DNA from 2 places in the Actinoplanes awajinensis subsp. mycoplanecinus genome. Region 2 is predicted to be linked to the other one. Evidence: riboswitches for the same ligand, from Rfam matches in the RefSeq annotation. Region 2 holds a riboswitch; the other holds the start of a gene.

Evidence for each region. A riboswitch is a leader RNA that binds a small molecule or an ion and turns the genes downstream of it on or off. The one in region 2 is predicted to bind glycine.
Region 1: another riboswitch for glycine. It lies ahead of gcvP (aminomethyl-transferring glycine dehydrogenase); the one in region 2 lies ahead of gcvT (glycine cleavage system aminomethyltransferase GcvT).

Annotation. Positions count from the first base shown of each region.
Region 1 covers NZ_LLZH01000234.1:213,489-218,148, forward strand. The annotation lists gene ADL15_RS23930 (DUF5999 family protein) at 1-152, shown strand, start outside; gene gcvP (aminomethyl-transferring glycine dehydrogenase) at 266-3,079, opposite strand; glycine riboswitch at 3,176-3,282, opposite strand; gene mgrA (L-glyceraldehyde 3-phosphate reductase) at 3,342-4,337, shown strand; gene ADL15_RS23945 (nucleotidyltransferase domain-containing protein) at 4,380-4,660, shown strand, end outside.
Region 2 covers NZ_LLZH01000156.1:92,281-108,497, reverse strand. The annotation lists gene ADL15_RS18720 (hypothetical protein) at 1-51, shown strand, start outside; gene ADL15_RS18715 (LacI family DNA-binding transcriptional regulator) at 40-1,056, opposite strand; gene ADL15_RS18710 (ABC transporter substrate-binding protein) at 1,196-2,500, shown strand; gene ADL15_RS18705 (carbohydrate ABC transporter permease) at 2,500-3,372, shown strand; gene ADL15_RS18700 (carbohydrate ABC transporter permease) at 3,369-4,193, shown strand; gene ADL15_RS18695 (alpha-L-rhamnosidase) at 4,219-6,444, shown strand; gene ADL15_RS18690 (TetR/AcrR family transcriptional regulator) at 6,736-7,332, opposite strand; gene ADL15_RS18685 (MarR family winged helix-turn-helix transcriptional regulator) at 7,605-8,009, shown strand; glycine riboswitch at 8,154-8,251, shown strand; glycine riboswitch at 8,256-8,347, shown strand; gene gcvT (glycine cleavage system aminomethyltransferase GcvT) at 8,381-9,421, shown strand; gene gcvH (glycine cleavage system protein GcvH) at 9,431-9,790, shown strand; gene ADL15_RS18670 (L-serine ammonia-lyase) at 9,830-11,143, shown strand; gene ADL15_RS18665 (helix-turn-helix domain-containing protein) at 11,162-12,205, opposite strand; gene ADL15_RS18660 (alpha/beta hydrolase) at 12,244-13,221, opposite strand; gene ADL15_RS18655 (IPT/TIG domain-containing protein) at 13,350-14,858, opposite strand; gene ADL15_RS18650 (nitroreductase family deazaflavin-dependent oxidoreductase) at 14,964-15,434, shown strand; tRNA gene ADL15_RS18645 (tRNA-Glu) at 15,451-15,523, shown strand; gene ADL15_RS18640 (ankyrin repeat domain-containing protein) at 15,554-16,217, shown strand, end outside.

The DNA.
Region 1 (4,660 bases), on a different contig from region 2:
AGGCCGCCCGTACCGTGGCGACCTTCCAGGAACAGGGCTGGAGCCTGCTCTGCAACGGCGTCATCGTGTTCGAGGACACCGGCGAACTGCTGCCGGACGGCACGACGATCGAACCGCACCGCGGCCCGGCAGTGCACTGCCTCGCCGCGTAAATATCACTCAGGGTAACGAAACGGCCGTTTTATTGGCGGAGGTTCGACGGCCCTGGCGAGAGACGGCGCAGGCCGCGATCCGAAGACCGCGACCTGCGCACGCATCCTAGATATCAGTTCTCGTAGGCCTCCGGCGAGGGGCACGAGCAGACCAGGTTGCGATCCCCGTAGGCCCCGTCGATGCGGCGCACCGGCGGCCAGTACTTCGCCGTCCGGTCCACGCCCTCCGGGAAACCGGCCACCGACCGCGGGTAGGGGTGCGACCACTCGTCCGCGGAGACCGACGACGCGGTGTGCGGCGCGTTCGCCAGGGGGTTGTCGTCCTTGGGCCAGACGCCCGCGGCGACCTGGTCGATCTCCTTCTTGATCGCGATCAGCGCGGCGCAGAACCGGTCCAGCTCGGCCAGGTCCTCGCTCTCGGTCGGCTCCACCATCAGGGTGCCGGCGACCGGGAACGACATGGTCGGCGCGTGGAAGCCGTAGTCGATCAGCCGCTTGGCGACGTCGTCGACCGAGACGCCGGTGGCCTTGGTGATCGGCCGCAGGTCCAGGATGCACTCGTGCGCGACCAGGCCGTTCTCCCCGGCATAGAGCACCGGGTAGTGCTCGCGCAACCGGGCCGCGACGTAGTTGGCGGCCAGGACCGCGGTCGCGGTGGCCTGCGCGAGACCGTCCGGGCCCATCATCCGTACGTACGCCCAGGAGATCGGCAGGATGCCGGCCGAGCCGTGCGGGGCGGCCGAGACGGCGTGGTGGTCGCCCGGCTCGAGGGGGTTACCGGGCAGGAAGTCCGCCAGGTGCGCGCGGACCGCGACCGGGCCGACGCCGGGGCCGCCACCGCCGTGCGGGATGCAGAACGTCTTGTGCAGGTTCAGGTGCGACACGTCGGCGCCGAACTTGCCCGGCTTGGCGAAGCCCACCAGCGCGTTGAGGTTCGCGCCGTCGACGTACACCTGGCCGCCGGCCTCGTGCACGCTCGCGCACAGGTCGGCGATCGAGGTCTCGTACACGCCGTGGGTGGACGGGTAGGTCACCATGATCGCGGAGAGCTGGTCGCGGTGCTTCTCGATCTTGGCGGCCAGGTCGGTGAGGTCGACGTTGCCGTTCTCGTCGCAGGCCACCACGACCACGCGCATGCCGGCCATCACCGCGCTGGCCGCGTTGGTGCCGTGCGCCGAGGACGGGATCAGGCAGACGTCGCGGTGGGTCTCGCCGCGCGAGCGGTGGTAGCCGCGGATCGCGAGCAGCCCGGCCAGTTCACCCTGCGAGCCGGCGTTCGGCTGGACGCTGACCGCGTCGTACCCGGTGATCTCGGCGAGCCAGCCCTCGAGCTGGGCCACCAGGTCCTCGTAGCCGCGGGTCTGGTCGGCCGGCGCGAACGGGTGGATGTTCGCGAACTCCGGCCAGCTGACCGCCTCCATCTCGGTGGTGGCGTTCAGCTTCATCGTGCACGAGCCCAGCGGGATCATTCCGCGGTCCAGCGCGTAGTCACGGTCGGAGAGCTTGCGCAGGTAGCGCAGCATGCCCGTCTCGGAGTGGTGGGTGTTGAACACCGGGTGGCTCAGGTAGTCGCTGGTCCGCACGAGCGCGTCCGGGATCACCCGGGGGCCGGTGGTCTTCTCCGGCGCGCCGAACGCCGCCAGCACCGCGGCCACGTGCGCGTCCGTGGTGGTCTCGTCGGCCGACATCGCGACGTGGTCGGCGTCGACGAGCCGCAGGTCGATCCCGGCGGCCGCGGCTCCGGCGACGATCTCGGCGGCCCGGCCCGGCACCCGCGCGGTCACCGTGTCGAAGAACGCGGCCTGGGTGGTCTCGATACGCGCCGCGGCGAGGCCGGCGGCGAGCGCGCGCGCCTTGCGGTGGGTGCGCTGCGCGATCTCCCGCAGCCCGGCCGGGCCGTGGTAGACCGCGTACATGCCGGCCATCACGGCGAGCAGGACCTGCGCGGTGCAGATGTTGCTGGTCGCCTTCTCCCGGCGGATGTGCTGCTCACGGGTCTGCAGGGCGAGGCGGTAGGCGGGCGCGCCGTCGGCGTCCTTGCTGACACCGACCAGGCGCCCGGGCAGGCTGCGCTCCAGACCGCTGCGCACCGCCAGATAGCCGGCGTGCGGGCCGCCGAAGCCCAGGGGTACGCCGAAGCGCTGCGTCGTACCGGCCGCGATGTCCGCGCCGATCTCACCCGGTGCGCGCAGCAGAGTCAGCGCCAGCAGGTCGGCGGCGACCGTGACCAGGGCGCCCTTGGCGTGCGCCGCGGTGATCAGGTCGGCGTGGTCACGGACCGCGCCGGACGCGCCCGGGTACTGCAGGTGCAGCCCGAAATACTCCTCGGGCAGCGCGTCGCCGGCGTCCAGGTCGACGAGCGTGACCTCGATCCCGAGGGGCTCGGCCCGGGTACGCAGCACCGCCAGGGTCTGCGGGAAGGTATCGGCGTCCACGACGTACACCGGAGTCTTGACCTTGGAGGCGCGGCGGGCGAGCGTCATGGCCTCCGCGACCGCCGTGGCCTCGTCGAGCATCGACGCGTTCGCCGTGGTCAGCCCGGTCAGGTCGGTGACCATGGTCTGGAAGTTGAGCAGCGCCTCGAGCCGGCCCTGGCTGATCTCCGGCTGGTACGGCGTGTACGCGGTGTACCAGGCCGGGCTCTCCAGCACGTTCCGCTTGATCACGGCGGGGGTGTGCGTGCCGTAGTAGCCGAGGCCGATCATCGGGGTGGCCACCGTGTTGCGGCCGGCGATCGCGCGCAGCTCGGCGATCGTCTCCTCCTCGGAGGCGCCGGCCGGCAGGTCGAGCTCACCGTGGAACCGGATCGACTCGGGGATCGCGGCATCCATCAGGGCATCGAGTGATCCGTACCCGATGGCCTTGAGCATCTCCGCCTGCTCGTCGGCCTGCGGGCCGATGTGGCGGTGGGTGAACGACGACGTCATAGGGGCAGCTCCCGGGCGTTGAGAAGGTCGACACGCAACCTCCCCCTCTGTCATACCCAGCCCTTCACGTTCGAAAGACGGAGCACTTCAGAGTCGCCTGCCCACGCGGTCCTTTTGCCTGAAAGTTTCCGGGGAGGATTTGCCTCTTCGGCGCCGACGGACCCTGACAGAATCAGGACCCAGGTCTCTCCCGCGCGGGTGTAGCCGGCCTCACCAACCTACCAGCGGACATGACCATGATCGGCATGCCTAGGCTGGGGCTGTGACCTACACCCCTGCCGACGACCGCTACGAGTCGATGACGTACCGCCGCGCCGGGCGCAGCGGGCTCAAGCTACCCGCCATCTCCCTCGGCCTCTGGCACAACTTCGGCGACACCCGACCGGCCGACCGTCAGCGCGACATCGTGCGCCGCGCCTTCGACCTCGGGGTCACCCACTTCGACCTGGCCAACAACTACGGCCCGCCGCCGGGCAGCGCCGAGACCAACTTCGGCAGGATCCTCAACGGCGACCTCAAGCACCACCGCGACGAGCTGATCATCTCCAGCAAGGCCGGCTACACCATGTGGGACGGCCCGTACAGCGACTTCGGCTCCCGCAAGTACCTGATCAGCTCGGCGGACCAGTCGCTGAAGCGGCTCGGCGTCGAGTACGTCGACATCTTCTACCACCACCGGCCGGACCCGGAGACGCCGCTCGAGGAGACGATGAGCGCGCTCGACCAGATCGTCCGGTCCGGCAAGGCGCTCTACGTCGGCCTGAGCAACTACAAGGCCGAGCAGACCGCGCAGGCCGCCGCGATCCTGCGTGAGCTGGGCACGCCGCTGCTGATCCACCAGCCGTCGTACTCGATCCTGAACCGCTGGACCGAGCACGACAACCTGCTGGACACCCTGGAGGAGGCCGGCGCCGGAGCGATCGCGTTCAGCCCGCTGCAGCAGGGCCTGCTCACCGACCGGTACCTGGACGGCATCCCGGACGACTCGCGGATCCGCACCAGCGTGTTCCTCAACGAGAACGCCCTGGACGCGAAGACCATGGGCCGGCTGCACGCGCTGAACGACATCGCGAAGCGCCGCGGCCAGTCCCTGGCCCAGCTGGCCCTGGCCTGGGCGCTGCGCGACCCGCGGATGACCAGCCTGATCATCGGCGCGTCCAGCGTCGAACAGCTGGAGAACAACATCGCCGCGCTGGACAACCTCCCGCTGTCGCAGGAGGAGCTGGACGCCATCGACGCCACGGTCCTCGACCTGTAAACCCGTCGCTGCCCGGGCACGGGTTCAGTACCGTGCCCGGGCATGGACCTCGTCGAGAAGCACACGATCCTGGCGGTCGTCGTCGGGTCGCGCGCCTACGGCCTCGAAGGCCCGGGCAGCGACCACGACCGGCGCGGCGTCTACGCGGCGCCGACCCGGGACTTCTGGCGTCTCGACAAGCCGCCGACCCACCTGGACGGGCCCCGCGAGGAACAGTTCTCCTGGGAGGTCGAACGGTTCTGCACGCTCGCGCTGCAGGCCAACCCGACAGTGCTCGAAGTGCTCTGGTCGCCGCTGATCGAGCAGGTCACCGACGACGGGCG
Region 2 (16,217 bases):
GCCGCGGCGGCGGCGGGCGCGGAAACCGTGGTGGCCGCGCTACCCGGGTGACCGGACCGACGAGCCGCGGATCCGCAGGGTGGCGGTGGCACGGTAGCGGCGCGGCTCGGTGCGGCCCTGCAGGCGTTCGAGCAGCATCGTCGCGGCCTGGGCGCCCATCTCCATGCCCTGCTGGTCGACCGAGGTGAGGTCGATCAAGGGGTGCGCGGCCAGGTCGGTGTTGTCATAACCGGTCACCGCGATCTCGCCGTGCCGGCCGGTGGCGGCGATCTCGGCGAGCACGCCCATCGCGATGTCGTCGTGGCCCGCGACGATCGCGGTCGGGGGTTCCGGGCTGGCCAGCAGTTCGGCGGTGGCAGCGCGGGCCAGGTCCGGTACGTCCTCGCGGCGGGCGACCTGGATCAGGTCGGCGAGACCGGCCTCGGTCATCACGGTGCGGTAGGTCTCCAGGCGGACCGCGTGCGGGGTGCCGCAGCCGGGCCGGGTGACGGCCTCCGGCTCGGTCAGGTGGGCGATCCGGCGGTGACCGAGTTCGAACAGGTGCGTCATGATCGCGCGGGTGCCGCCGATGTCGTCGCCGACCACCGTGTCGTAGCCGGTCGGGTGGTCGTGGCGGCCGAGCATCACCACCGGGATCCGGCGACCCAGGTCCTCCAGCCAGGCCGGGTCGACCAGCGGGGAGATCGCGATGATGCCGTCGACGAGGCCGTCGGCCAGGGACTCCAGGGTGTCGTACTCCGGGCCGTGCGCCGGGGCGAGGACCAATTGGTACGGGGTGCCGGCGACGGCCTGCTTGGCGCCCTCCATGATCTGCGTCATGAACCGGGCGCTGACGTGCGGTATCTCGAGCCCGAGGCGATAGCTGGAGCCGCGCAGGGCCCGCGCGGCGACACTGGGGCGGTAGCCGAGCTCGCCGATGGCGGCTTCGACACGTTCGCGCATGGCGGGGCTCACGCCGTACGCATTGCGGATCACCTTGGACACCGCGGCCCGGGAGACGCCCGCGGTCCGAGCTACGTCGCTGATCGTGACCGAGCGGCCCTTCGTGATCGACATAGCCGCAACTGTAGACCGCTCCGCATCTTTTGAAACGTTTCGAAATCGCCCTTGTGTGCCATGCGTAGATCGGTCTACTGTGACGCCAGTTACACGCGGAGACCGATCTACAAACATGCGCGAAACCGGAGGTTCACCGATGAGATACAGTGCCGCGGTCCTGCTCGCGGGCGTGCTCACCCTGTCGGCCTGCAGCGCCGGCTCGCTCGGGTCGAACGACGACGACGGGTCCGGCAAGACCTCGATCACCTTCCTGACCAACAACGACCCGGCGAACGTGAAGGTGGCCGAAGGGGTCATCGCCGCCTTCGCCGCCAGGAACACCGACATCACCGTCAAGCTGGACACCCGGCCGCAGGGCAGCGAGGGCGACAACCTCGTCAAGACCCGCCTGGCCACCGGGGACATGGCCGACGTCTTCGAATACAACTCCGGCTCGCTGTTCCAGGCCATCGCGCCGCAGGCGAACCTCACCCCGATCACCGGCGAGTCCTGGGTCGGCGACCTCGACCCCACGTTCAAGCAGGTCGTCTCGGCGAACAACGAGGTCTACGGCTCGCCGTGGCAGAACATCACCGGCGGCGGGATCTTCTACAACAAGCCGCTCTACGCCAAGCTCGGCCTGCAGGTGCCCAAGACCTGGGCCGACTTCATGGCCAACAACGCCAAGCTCAAGGCCGAGGGGGTCACCCCGGTCGAGCAGACCTACAGCGAGTCGTGGACCTCGCAGGTGCTGGTGCTCGCCGACTACCACAACGTGGCCGCCGCCGATCCCGGCTTCGCCGACAAGTACACGAACAACCAGGCCAAGTTCGCCACCACGCCGCAAGCGCTGGCCGGCTTCCAGCGCCTCGAGGAGCTGAAGAAGGCCGGGTACTGGAACGCCGACTACGCCTCGGCCAAGTACAACGAGGGCCTGGCCGCAGTCGCCACCGGCAAGGCCGGGCACTACCCGATGATCACCTTCGGGGTCACCGCGATCGAGACGGCGGCGCCCGGCAAGGTCGGTGACGTGGGCTTCTTCGCGATGCCCGGCACCGACGCGGCCAAGAACGGCGTGACGCTCTGGGAGCCGTCCGGCATCTACATCCCGAAGAGCACCGAGGGCGACAAGCTCGCGGCGGCCAAGAAGTTCCAGGCGTTCCTGGCCTCCCCGGACGGCTGCGCGGCCGAGGCCGCCGCCACCCCGGTGGGCGGTCCGTTCGCGGTCAAGACCTGCAAGCTGCCCGACGACGTCGCTCCCGCGGTCAAGGACCTGAGTGCGTACGTCGACGCGGGCGCCGCCAGTCCCGCGCTCGAATTCCTCTCACCGATCAAGGGCCCGGCGCTGGAGCAGATCACCGTCGAGGTCGGGTCCGGGATCCGGTCCGCCGAGGCCGGCGCGAAACTGTACGACGAGGACGTCAAGAAGCAGGCCCAGCAGCTCGGCCTCAAGGGCTGGTGATGGCGACCGCGACGGCTGGCCGGCGGAGTACGTACCCGTACTGGTTCCTGATCCCCGGCGGGCTCATCTTCACGGTGTTCTTCCTGGTCCCGTCGGTGATGGCGTTCTACTTCAGCCTGACCCGGTGGACCCTGTTCGACCAGGAGTTCATCGGCCTGGACAACTACGTCCAGTTCTTCCGGGAACCGGCGCTGGCCTCCGGGCTGACGCACACCCTGATCTACGCCCTGGTCACCTCGGGGTTGAAGGTGGTCCTCGGGATGGCGCTGGCCATCCTGCTGACCGGGCCGATCATCGGGCGCGGCTTCATGCGCTCGGTGGCGTTCTTCCCGGTACTGGTCAGCACGATCGGGGTCGGCCTGACCTTCCAGGTGCTCATGCACCCGACCAAGGGGCTGATCAACCAGGCGCTCGCCGTGATCGGCATCGACGGGCCGGCCTGGCTCGTCGACCCGAGCTGGGCGCTGCTGTCGGTCGCGCTCGTCGACGTCTGGCAGGGCGTCGGGCTGGCCACCGTGATCTACATGGCCGGCATCCTGACCATCCCCGGCGAGTACTTCGAAGCGGCCAAGATGGACGGAGCCAGCGCCTGGCACCGGTTCCGGCACGTCACGCTGCCGCTCGCCAAACCGGCCACCATCTCAGTGATCATCCTGTCGCTGATCGGCGGGCTGCGGAAGTTCGACCTGATCTGGGCGATGACCAAGGGTGGTCCGGGCTTCACGTCCGACGTGATGGCCTCGGTGGTCTACAAGCAGTACCAGGCCGGCTTCTACGGGCTGTCCACGGCCGGCAACGTGGTGCTGTTCCTGCTGGTCATCCTGATCGTCCTGCCGCTGTTCTGGTTCTTCAACCGCAGGGAGGAGTCGTGAATCGTTCCCGGATCGCGCTCAGTGGCCTGGCGATCACGCTGTTCGCCGTGGTGTTCCTGGTGCCGTTCGCGTTCATCCTGCTGACCGCCGCGAAGACCCAGTCGGCCTCGGCGCTGCTGGACTTCTCCTGGCCCACCCAGTGGGCGTTCGTGCAGAACCTGCAGGCCGTGATCGAGGCCCGCGACTACCTGCTGATCATCGCGTTCATCAACAGCACCATCCTGACCGTGGTCAGCGTCGCCGTGGTGGTCGTCCTGGCCGCGATGGCCGCGTTCGTGCTGCAGCGGCGCAAGTCGCGCTGGACCGGCGCGCTCAACCTGATCGTACTGTCCGGGCTGGTCATCCCGCCGGCCGTGGTGCCGACCATCTGGGTGCTGCAGAAGACCCAGCTGTTCAAGACCATGCCGGGGCTGATCCTGGTCGAGATCGCCTACGCGATGGCGTTCTGCGTGCTGCTGTTCCAGGCGTTCATCGCCAGCGTCCCGCGCGAGCTGGACGAGGCGGCGACCATCGACGGGGCCGGGCCGGTGAGCCTGTTCTTCCGGGTGGTGTTCCCGCTGCTGCGGCCGATCATCGTGACCGTCGTGGTGGTGCAGTCGGTGTTCATCTGGAACGACTTCGCCAGCCCGCTGTACTTCCTGCCCGGCGACGAGAACGCCACCGTGCAGCTCACCCTCTTCACGTTCCAGGGCCAGTACAACAACGCCTACAACCTGCTGTTCATGGACGTCCTGCTGGTGACGATCCCGCCGCTGATCCTGTTCGCGATCTTCCAGCGGCAGATCGTCTCGGGGATGGTCTCCGGCTCGGTCAAGGGCTAGCTCGGTCCCATCAATGAAAGGTTTCATGATGCACGACTCGACCGCGCGGATGATCACGCCAGCCACCGAGCTGGGCAGTGCCCCGTGCTTTCGGACCGAGATCGACCTCGACACCGGCCACGGCGACGTCGTCGCGGCGACACTGCGGATCAGCAGCCTGGGCGTGCACGAGGCCCGGATCGACGGGCAGCCGGTCGGCGCCGACGTGCTCAGCCCGGGCTGGAGTTCCTACGAGCACCGGCTCCGCTATCTGAGCCACGACGTGACCGGGCTGCTCACGGCCGGTTCCGTGCTGACCGTGCAGGTCGGCAACGGGTGGTACCGCGGGCGGCTGGGCTTCATGGGCGGCCGGGCGTTCTACGGGGACCGGCTCGGGGTGATCGCCGACCTCGAGATCCGCTTCGCGGACGGGCACCGGCAGGTGGTGGTCACCGACGAGAGCTGGACCGCCGGCGGGTCCGACGTCATCGCCGATGATCTGTACGACGGGCAGACCATCGACGCGCGCCGCCGTACGGCCGCGCCCGGGTGGTCGCTGCCGGTGCGGGTGCTGGACTTCGATCGGGGGCGGCTCACGCCGTACATCGGACCGGCAGTGACCCGGCAGGATCTCGTCGCGCCCAGCAAGGTCTGGGAGTCGCCCACCGGGCGGATCCTGATCGATTTCGGGCAGAACCTTGTCGGCTGGGTGCGGTTCACCACCACCGGACCGGCCGGCTCGGAGGTCCGGCTGCGGCACGCCGAGGTCCTCGAGGACGGCGAGCTCGGCGTGCGGCCGCTGCGCGACGCCCAGGCCACCGACCGGTTCATCCGCAGCGGCGGCGTGGACTTCTTCGAGCCGACCATGACGTTCCACGGCTTCCGGTACGTGGAGGCCACCGGTCTGTCGCTGGCCGAAGCCGATCAGCTGGAAGCCGTCGTCGTGCACTCGCAACTGCGGCGCACCGGCGAGTTCGCCTGCTCCGACGAGTTGCTCAACCAGCTGCACCGCAACGTGGTGTGGAGCACCAAGGGCAACTTCCTGGACCTGCCCACCGACTGCCCGCAACGCAACGAGCGGCTCGGCTGGACCGGTGACCTGGCCGTTTTCGCCCCGTCGGCGGCGTACCTGTTCGACGTCGAGGCGTTCCTGGCCGACTGGCTCGCCGACCTGGCCGCCGAGCAGCAGGCCGCCGACGGGCTCGTCCCGTTCGTGATCCCGGACATCCTGAAGTTCCAGCCGCACCCGCCGGAGTTCCCCGACCCGGACAGCACCGCGTTCTGGTCGGACGCCGCAGTGTGGGTGCCGTGGACGCTGTGGGAGGCGTATGGGTCTCGTGACCTGCTGGAACGGCAGTATCCATCGATGGCCGCGCACGTGCGGCGGGTGCGTACTCTGCTGTCGCCGTCCGGAGTGTGGGACGGGTCGTTCCAGTTCGGGGACTGGCTCGACCCGGACGCGCCGCCGGACGCGCCGGCCAAGGCCAAGGCCGATCCGGGGGTGGTGGCGACGGCGGCCTACTACCGGTCGCTCACGACGGTGGCGGCGACGGCCGCGTTGCTGGGCTTTGCGGAGGACGCCGCGGAGTTCGGTGCGCTGGCCGCGCGGACCCGGGCGGCGTTCAACGCGGAGTATGTCGCGGCGGACGGCACGATCCGCTCCGACTGCACGACGGTGTACACGTTGGCGATCGTGTTCGGGCTGCTCTCCACTGCCGCTGCGGATTCCGCCGGGCAGCGGCTGGCGGCGCTCGTGGCCGCGAGTGGGTACCGGGTGTCGACCGGGTTCGCGGGGACGCCGTACATCACCGAGGCGCTGACCAGGACCGGTCACCTGGAGGACGCGTACCGGCTGCTGACGGAGCGTTCGTGCCCGTCGTGGCTCTACCCGGTCACGATGGGGGCGACCACGATCTGGGAACGATGGGACTCGATGCTGCCCGACGGCTCGGTCAACCCGGGGGAGATGACCAGTTTCAACCACTACGCACTCGGGGCGGTGGCGGACTGGATGCACCGTACCGTCGGGGGTATCGCTCCTCTTTCCCCGGGATATGCGCGAGTGTCGATCGCGCCGCGCCCCGGCGGCGCTCTGACCTGGTGCCGCTCCTCCCTGGACACCCGCCACGGCCGGATCGCGGTGTCCTGGACCCTTACGGATGGCGCCCTGGAGGTCACCACAACCCTCCCACCCGGAGTAACCGGCATCCTCTCCCTGACCGGTCATCCCCCCGTGGAGCTGACCGAAGGCACCTACCACTGGCCCGCCTGAACCCCCGTGCGAGTCACCCGGCGCGATGCCCGCAGCGGGGCCCGGACCGCTGCGCGCCTCCCGCCTCTCCCGGCTGGTCCTCAGGGGTGCCTCCCGAGCTCGGAGGGACCCCTGACGTCCAGCTCGATCCGGCCTGCTGGTTCACGGGGGTGTGTCAGGGACCCGGAGACACCCCCGTGAACCAGCCGGAACGCCGGCCCGCGCCGCGGTCCGGCCCTGGTCACGGCCCCGGCTGGCGCTGACGGTCGTCTCGAGAGCCGCGAGGGAGCCGTGGGTGCCAGCCGGCTGGGGTCAGCTGACCGAGTGGAGCAGGAAGGTGACCAGCTGCTGGGCGTGGTGGGGTGCGGCCTTGAGGCGGGTGGCTCGCTCGTCGGGTGGGGTGGTGAGGGCGTGCATCATGGCGCCGCCGGTGAGGGTGTCGACGAGGAGCGTTATCGGGACCGAGTCGGGGAGTTCGCCGCGGGTGACGCCGCGGCGGACGATGTCGCGGGCGGCCGAGATCTGCGAGGAGCGGATCCGGGCGTAGTGCTCGGCGATGCCGGGGATGGTGGCCGCCTCGAGGTTCAGGCGGAGGGCGGCGCGGCTGCCCGGGCCGATGTAGAGGGTGAGGATCTGGGTGGCCAGCTCGACCAGGTCACCGTGCAGGGTGCCGGTGTCGACGTCGGAGACCCGCGGGAGCCCGGCCGTCAGCGCGTCGGTGAGCAGGAGTTCCTTGCTGCTCCAGCGCAAGTAGAGGGTGGCCTTGCCGATCCCGGCGCGGCGGGCGACGGTCTCCATCGCGAAACCGGCCCAGCCGGCCTCGCCGAACACGTCCAGAGCGGCCTGGGTGATCCGGCGGTCGACCTCGGGATCCCGGGGCCGGCCCGGGCCGGACGGGGCAGCGCTCACCGCGGCCACCTCCCGGATTGCTGAACGGTTCGCGTCCAGGTTACTTCCTCGGGAGGCGCCACATCGTCGCCCGGGACGGTGAAGACCGGGCATCGGCCCGGGGGTGAAGGCGACTGCTGAGACCGGGTGGGGCTGTGGGAACAATGGTGGACCGGGATCGCCTCCGCGCAGCGGGGTCGGTGGCGGGTGGGGCCGCCGTGGCTCGACACTGAATGCGTAATGAGGTTATGGACATGGTGGCCGGGGAAAGTCGTGGGTCACAGTTGCTGCCGGTGCTCGCGCAACTGGTTCGCTATCTGCGCCAGCTGGAAGGGCCGGACAACCCGAGCTCGATCGCGCTCGCGGTGCTGCGCCGGCTCGTCGACGAGGGGCCGGGGCGGGTGACCGATCTGGCCCGGCTGACCCGGGCGTCGCAGCCGGGGATGACCCAGCTGGTCGGCCGGTTGGAGAAGTCCGCCCTGGTCCGACGGGTGCCGGATCCGAACGACGGGCGCGGGGTGCTGGTCGAGGTGACCCAGGGCGGGCGGGATCTGCTGGCCCGGACCTACGCGCACTATGCCGCGACGTTCGACCGGCTCTTCGAGCAGTTGGACGCGGATGACAGCGCGGCGATCGTTCAGGCGTTGCCGGCCCTTTCTCGCCTGGCCGAGGCGGGCGAGAAAGAAAGCGCCGGCTAGCGGTGAAGCGGTGGCCGCCGTGGGTTAGAGGTGGGGGAGGCGGGTAGAACTCTGGGGGAACAGACGGGCACTGCGGGCAGTCGATCTTGATGAGGCTGGCTGGGCCTGATAGCTTCCGAGCCACAAGTGAAGATTTTCGCCGCGACAACCGCTGCGGGAGAGCACTCGCCGAAACCGGGCGGGTCGCCGAAGGAGCAACTTCTCCCTCAGAATCTCTCAGGCCCACGTACCGCAACGGTCAGGCGACTCTGGAAAGTCAGCGCCCTCCCAGGGCGCTGCGCCCAAGGTGCAAGCCGCCCGACGCCGGGCGGTGAACCTCTCAGGCATCCGTGACAGAGCGAGGGAGGCCCGACGACCAAGGAGCCTCCCTGTTGAGACGCACCGCGCTGCACGACGTCCACCGGCGCCTCGGCGCCAACCTGACCAGCTTCGCCGGCTGGGAGATGCCGCTGCGTTACGGCAGTGACGTCGCCGAACACCACTCGGTCCGCAAAGCCGCCGGACTGTTCGACCTGGGACACATGGGCCAGATCGACGTCACCGGCCCCGAGGCCGCCGCGTTCCTGGACTACGCCCTGGTCGGGCGGCTCTCCGCGGTGCCGGTCGGCCGCGCCAAATACACCATGCTGTGCCACACCACCGGCGGCGTCCTCGACGACCTGGTCGTCTACCGGCTCGCCGAGCAGCACTTCCTGGTCGTGGCGAACGCCGCGAACACGCCGGTCGTGCTTGCCATGCTCGGGGAGTACTCCGGGGGCTACCCGGTGACGATCACCGCCGCCGACCGGGCGCTGATCGCGGTGCAGGGCCCGCAGGCCGTCTCGATCGTCGGCGAGCACCCCGACCTGCGTTATTACGCGATCAAGCCGGAGCGGCTGGCCGGCCGGGACGTGCTGCTGGCCAGGACCGGGTACACCGGCGAGGACGGCTTCGAGATCTACTGCGAGAACGCCGACGCCGAGGCGATCTGGGACTGGGCGGCCGCCGCCGGTGCCGCCCCGGCCGGGCTGGCCTGCCGGGACACGCTGCGCCTGGAAGCCGGCATGCCGCTTTACGGCCACGAGCTGACCGTGCGCACCACGCCGATGCACGCCGGGCTGGGCCGGGTGGTGGCGCTGGACAAGCGCGACTTCGTCGGCGCCGAGGCGCTGCGCGCGGTCGAACCCGAGTCGGTGCTGGTCGGCCTGGTCACCAAGGGCCGCCGTTCGCCGCGCGCCGGGCACGCCGTGCTCGACCCGGCGACCGGCGCCAAGGTCGGCGAGGTGACCAGCGGCGCGCCGTCGCCGACGCTCGGGCACCCGATCGCGATGGCCTACGTGGCGAAAAACCTCAACCTGACGAAACTCCTGGTCGATGTGCGTGGCACCCGCGAGGAAGCCGACATCGTCCCGCTCCCCTTCTACAAGCGATAGAGGCATCCGTTGCGTTACACCAAAGACCACGAATGGCTGACCGAGGACCCGGTCGCGACGGTCGGCATCACCGCCTACGCCGCGGACGCGCTCGGTGACGTCGTCTTCGTCGAGCTGCCCGAACCGGGCACGACCGTCACGGCCGGCGACCCGTCCGGCGAGATCGAGTCGACCAAGTCGGTGAGCGAGATCTACGCACCCGCGGACGGCGAGATCGTCGAGGTCAACCAGGCCGTGGTCGACGACCCGGCCCTGATCAACAGCGATCCGTTCGGCGCCGGATGGCTCTACAAACTGCGGGTCACCGGCGGGCCGGAGACCCTCGACGAGGCCGGTTACGCCGCCTTGATCGCCGGGGACAGCGCATGATCCTGACCATCCGACCGCGCGACCTGAGGGACTGACGACATGGCCGTCTCCGTCTTCGACCTGTTCTCGATCGGCATCGGGCCGTCCAGCTCGCACACCGTCGGCCCGATGCGGGCGGCGCGGATGTTCACCCGCCTCTGTGACGAGGGCGTGGTGAGCATCCGGGCCGAGCTCTTCGGCTCGCTGGGTGCCACCGGGCACGGCCACGGCACGCCGCGGGCGGTGCTGCTCGGGCTGATGGGCGAGGACCCGGAGACGGTCGACACCACGCTCGACCCGCCGGCCGACGGGCGGATCACCCTGCCCACCGGGCGCAGCGTCGCCGTCGAGGTGGTGCTGCACCGGCGCCGATCGCTGCCCGAGCACCCCAACGGGATGACCTTCACGGCGCTCGGCGCCGACGGCACCGAACTGCTGCGCAAGAGCTACTTCTCGGTCGGCGGCGGGTTCATCGTGGGTCAGGGTGGCTTCCACGTGCGTACGGACGAGACGCCGCAGCCCTACCCCTTCACGTCGGGGGCGGAGCTGCTGGCACTGACCCGGTCGACCGGGCTCTCGATCTCCCGGCTGATGCTGGCCAACGAGACCGTGTGGCGTCCCGAGGCGGAGGTGCGGGCCGGGCTGCTCGGGATCTGGGACGTCATGCAGGAGTGCGTCACCGCCGGTCTGGACGCCGAGGGGGTGCTCCCGGGCGGGCTGAAGGTGCGCCGCCGGGCCGCCGCCACCGCCCGCCAGCTGCGGGTGGCCGGTGATCCCGCGGTGCACGCGATGGAGTGGCTCACCGCCTACGCGATGGCGGTCAACGAGCAGAACGCGGCCGGCGGTCGTGTGGTGACCGCGCCCACCAACGGCGCCGCGGGGATCATCCCGTCGGTGCTCACCTACTACCTCGGGTTCGTGCCGGGGGCGTCGCCGGACGGGGTGGTCCGCTTCCTGCTGACGGCCGGGGCGATCGGGCTGCTCTTCAAGGAGAACGCCTCGATCTCCGGCGCCGAGGTCGGCTGCCAGGGCGAGGTCGGGTCGGCGTGCGCGATGGCGGCCGGCGGGCTCGCCGAGGTGCTCGGTGGCACGCCGGAGCAGGTGGAGAACGCCGCCGAGATCGGCATGGAGCACAACCTGGGGCTGACCTGCGACCCGATCGGCGGGCTGGTGCAGATCCCGTGCATCGAACGCAACGGGATGGCGGCGGTCAAGGCGGTGACCGCGGCGAAGCTGGCACTGCGCGGCGACGGCCGGCACCACGTCTCGCTCGACAAGGTCATCAAGACCATGAAGGAGACCGGGGCGGACATGAAGGTCAAGTACAAGGAGACGTCGCGCGGCGGCCTCGCCGTGAACGTCATCGAGTGCTGACCCGGTGACAAAATCTGCTCAGTCGGCGGGGTTGTGATGAAGGCGCCGGAGGGCGAACGCCAGCTGCAGACGTAGCCGGCCCGGGGGAGTGCGGAAGTCCCAGCCGAGCTGGTGGTCGATGTGGGAGAGCCGCTCCTGCATCGTGGAGTGGTGGAGGCGCAGGGTCGCGGCGGCGGCGCGCAGGCTGGGTGCCTCGGCGGCGGCGTTCAGGGTGGCCAGGGCCCACGGAGCGGTGGCCGCGACCCGGTCGAGCGCGCGGACGTCCGGGACGGGCACGGCGTCCGGGGTGATCACGGCGGCGAGCAGGGCCAGGCCGCCGAGGTGCTCGGCGTGCACGATGCGCGGGCCCGGGTCGGGCTCGGTGCCGTCCGCGGTGAAGCGCAGCGCGGTCCGGGCGGCTGCCCAGGACTCGGGGAGGGTGAGGACTGGGCCGAGGGGGCCGACGCCGGTCCGCTGCTGCGGGCCGGGTGGGGGATCCCGGTCGGTGGCCAGGTGGATGTGGCCGTCGGGGCGCGCGATTGCCCGTACGAAATCGGTGGTTGTGAGGCCGAGACGGGAGGCGGCCTGCAGCCGGACCGCTTCCGTGGCGTCGGGGTTTACGACGATCTTGAGGGAGTCGGTGGGCGGTGCTGGGGTGCGGTCGAGGACCGCGCGGGCGGCGGCCGCGGCCCGTTCCAAGATCATTGCGTCGACCGGGCCGGGTGGGCCGATGCGTTCCAGCCGGAGGACGGCACCGTCGGTGACCTCGACGGACATCCACGCCGGACCCTCGCTGGCCGCGGATCCGCCGAAGGCCGCGGCCTGGTCCGAGGCGGCCCGGCCCGAGTCGGCCTGGGCTGACGGGGCCGGGGTCGTGTTCGTGCCGTCGGGCTGGACCCGGAGCGAGATGCGGCGGCGCGGGTCGGTGAGCCGGGCCGGGCAGCCGGCCAGGACGGCGGCGCCGCGGATGATCGCGGGCAGGCCGGCGCGGCCCTCGACCAGGCGGTCGAAATACGCGATGACCTGCAGCGCCGCGCCCGCGTCGGGGTCGAGAGCGGTGAGCCGGGCGGCGAGATCTCTCACGGTGGCATCCTCTCCCGCCGCCCAGCACGAAGGAAGGGTCAGCTCCCGAGCAGCCGGCGCAGCCAGCGGACCCGGGCGGCGCGAGCCTCCTGTGACACCGCGGCCTGCGGGGCCAGCATGTCGAACCCGTGGAACCCGCCCGGCCAGACGTGCAGCTCGGCCCGGCCGCCGGCCTGCCAGATCCGGCTGGCGTAGGCGACGTCCTCGTCCCGGAACGTCTCCGCCGAACCGACGTCGATGAAAGCCGGCGGCAACCCGGACAGGTCGGTGGCCCGGGCCGGCGCGGCGTACGGTGACACGTCCGGACCGCCGCGGTCCGCACCGAGCAGCGCGGTCCAGCCGGTGTCGTTCGCGGTCCGGTCCCACACACCACGGCCGGCCATCTGCACCGCCGACGGGGTGTCGTTGCGGTCGTCGAGCATCGGGCAGAGCAGCATCTGACCGGCCAGCTCCGGCCCGCCGCGGTCGCGGGCCAGCAGGGCGGTCGCCGCGGAGAGCCCGCCGCCCGCGCTGGCCCCCGCGATGATCAGGCGCTGCGGGTCGATGCCCAGCTCGGTGGCGTTCTTGGCGGTCCAGACCAGGCCGGCGTAGCAGTCCTCGACCGGGGCCGGATGCGGGTGCTCGGGGGCGAGCCGGTACTCCACCGACACGATCACCGACGGCACCTCGGTGGCCCAGTCCTGCAGCACCTCGACGCCGGTCCGGTTGTCGCCGAGGATCATGCCGCCGCCGTGCACGTGGTAGAGACCGGGCAGCCCGGGACCGGCGCCGGCCGGGGTCAGGACGAGCAACTCGACGTCCGGGTCGCCGGCCGGGCCGGGCACGGTGCGCCGGGTGACGGTGAACGCGCCGCCGCGGGCCAGGTCGTCGTCGCTGACCTCGGCGAGCAGCGAGCCGGACCGCATCGGCTCGATCATGTCGGCGGTCAGTGCGGGCGGCAGGCCGACGGCGAGCACGTCGAGCGCGGCGGCCAGTTCGGGGTCGAAGGGCGGGGGAGGGCCGATGTCGAGCGTCACGAGGTGCCTCCTGGTGTTGCGAGCGTGTGACCATCCTGTGGCCACCCGGTGATTCCGCACACCGCCACACGGCGGAACCTCCCCGCCAACTGGCGGGGAGGTTCGGGTGCTGCCGTGACGCCCGTGACTCAGTCCAGCTCGGAGTAGGAGAAGGCGGCCGCGATGGTGAAGCGGCTGGCCGTGCCGCTGCTCGCGGTGAACGACACCCAGGTCGGGCCGGACCGTGCGCCCGCCGGGACGGTGCACAGCCAGGTGGTCCCGCTGGCCTTGCCCTGCGCGGTGCACTCGGCGGCCTTGTCACCGAACTTGAAGCCGGTCGCGGTCGTGATGTCGCCACCGGCGATCTTCACGGTGACCTTCGCGCCGCCGGCGAGCTTGTCGCCCTCGGCGGACAGGCTCACCACCACCGGCACGTAGGGGACCGTGCCGACGGTGCCGGGCACCCCGTCGTGGATCAGGGTGATGCCGGCCGAGGCCGCGGCCGACGAGGGTACCGGCACCCGGATGTGGGTGGCGTCGACCCAGAGCGGGGTGACCTTGGCGGTGCCGACCGTGGCGGTGATCGCCTCGGTGGTGAAATCCTTCGCGGTCGCCCCGGCGGTGCCGCCGGTGACCTTGACGAGCACCGAGCCGCCGGACGCCTTGACCACGGCGCCGTCGGTGACCTCGATGCCCAGCGGCGCGCGGTACGCGAACGGCAGACTGCCCGCGCCGCCGGCGGTCTTCACGGTCACCGCGGTGACGCCGTTGACGCCGGCCGGGGCGACCGCCTCGATCGAGGTCGCGGACTTCACGGTGAAGCTGGTGGCGTTCTTGTCGCCGAACCGGACCGCGGTCGGGTCGTCCGCCTTGACCTCCGAGAACCCGGTACCGCTGATCGTGACCGTGGTGCCGCCGACGGTGGACACCTTGGCCGGGGCGAGCAGCCCGATCGCCGGGGCGTACCCGACGGTCGCGGTCGAGGGGGTGCCGGCGATGCCGTCGCGGATCAGGGTGATCGGCACGGTGGTCGCCTTGGTGCTCTTCGGCGCGGTCACCTTGACGTGCGTGGCGTCGACCCAGGCGACCGCCGTCGCGGCGACCTCGCCGACCCTCGCGGTGATCTTCTCGGCGGTGAAGTCCTTCGCGGTGTCACCGACGGTGCCACCGGTCACGGTGACCGGCACGATCGTGCCACCGGCCATCTTCGCCCCGGTCACCGCGTCGAACTGGGCGCCGAGCGCCGACTTGTAGGTGAACGTCACCTCCCCGGAGCTGGTCCCGGCGGTGCTGGTGACGGTGACCTTGACGGCACCGGCGCTGCCGGCCGGTGCCACCGCGGTGATCTTGCTGTCCGACACGACGGTGAACGAGGACGCGTTGACGTCGCCGAACTTGACCGCGGCCCGGTTCTCCTTGTTCACCGCGGAGAAGCCGGTGCCGGTGACCGTGACCGTGGTGCCACCGGCGAGCGCCCCGGACGCCGGGGTGAGCTGGGTCGCGGTCGGTTTGGCGGCGTCGGCCTGCGCGGTGACGGGACGGGCGACCCGGTCCACGGGGACGGCCGCCTGACTCGCCGGCGCACCGGCGAACGTGACAGCGGCAGCGGTGACGACAGTGAGAGCGGCGGCCCGGCGGGCCTGCTTGGTGGTGGCCATGACCGGAACGATCCGCCCTGGTGAAGTGACAAACCGGTGGCGTCCGGGTGCGGTCCGGTTGTGCCGCTACGCTGAGCCGTTTGCTGTGACGAGTGGAGGCTCGCGTTGTCCTGGAAGAGTTTCTGGCGGTCGGTCGGCACCGCGTCGGTCTTCACCCCGCTGGCGCGGCGCACGGTCACCGTCGACCGGTGGCTCAGCCGGCTCACCCGGGGCCGCGTGGTGGCGCTGGGCATGGCCCCGGCGCTGCTGCTGACCACCACCGGGCGGCGCAGCGGGCTGCCGCGGCAGAACCCGCTGCAGTACGTCGCGGAGGGCGACACCTACGTCGTGGTCGGGTCCAACTGGGGCGGCGCCACCGCGCCCGCCTGGGTGCACAACCTGGGCGACCACCCGCAGGCCACGGTGACCATCGGCGGGCGGGACGTGGCCGTCGAGGCCCGCGAGGCGACCGGCGACGACCGGGAGCAGTTGTGGCAGGCGTTCGTCGCACAGTGGCCGGGATACCGTCGCTACCGCGATCAGGCCCAGCATCGTACGATCCGGATCTTCCGCCTGATCCCGGTCGCGGGGGCGTGACTACACTGCGCGGTGGCGGGTCGTAGCGCAGAGGTCGTCGCGTCTCCCTCTCACGGGGAAGGACACCGGTTCGAATCCGGTCGGCCCGCCACCCTCAGGACACGGCGGAACGGACACGGGTGGATCTGACGCGGCGGCGGGACCGGGAGCGGTACGCGAGGCAGCTCACCCACGCGACCCCGGCCGCAATGATCATGGATGCCACCGTGGCCCGGGAAGCCGGGGACTGGCGCGCGGCGTGCACGGCGGCCGGCGTGGACGTGCACGTCGACCTGCGGGACGTGGCCGCCAGGTTCGGCACCGCCCAGGCGTCGATGATCGAGGCCGATCTGGCCGGGTTCGCGCCGGACTTCCTGCGCCGGCACCTGCCCCGGGTCGACTCGGCGGCGCTGGAGCCCGGGGTACGCCTGGTGCTGTCCCGCCGGCCGGAGCCGTTCCGCACACCCGGCCGGCTGCTGCGCCGGCGCGGCACCCCGGTGCTGGTGGTGACGCTGCCGCCGAGCGTGGACGCGCCGCAGCGGCTGGCGTTGCGGGTCGCCGACGTTCATGAGCTCACCGGGTGGTGGGTGGACATGCCGGCCTGGGCGTGGTTCGACGCGGCGGTGACCGAGCGGCGCTGGGCGTACGGGGCGTCGGCGTCCCGGCTGCCCTGGGACGGTGGGGACGGGCCGGGGGATCGGGCGTCCGAGTTCGAGCGGCTGCTGGCCGAGACCGGCGGGGACCGGCTGGAGGATCTGTTCCGGTCGGCCGGTGTCGAGGTGGCGGAGCCGGACGGGCGGGCCT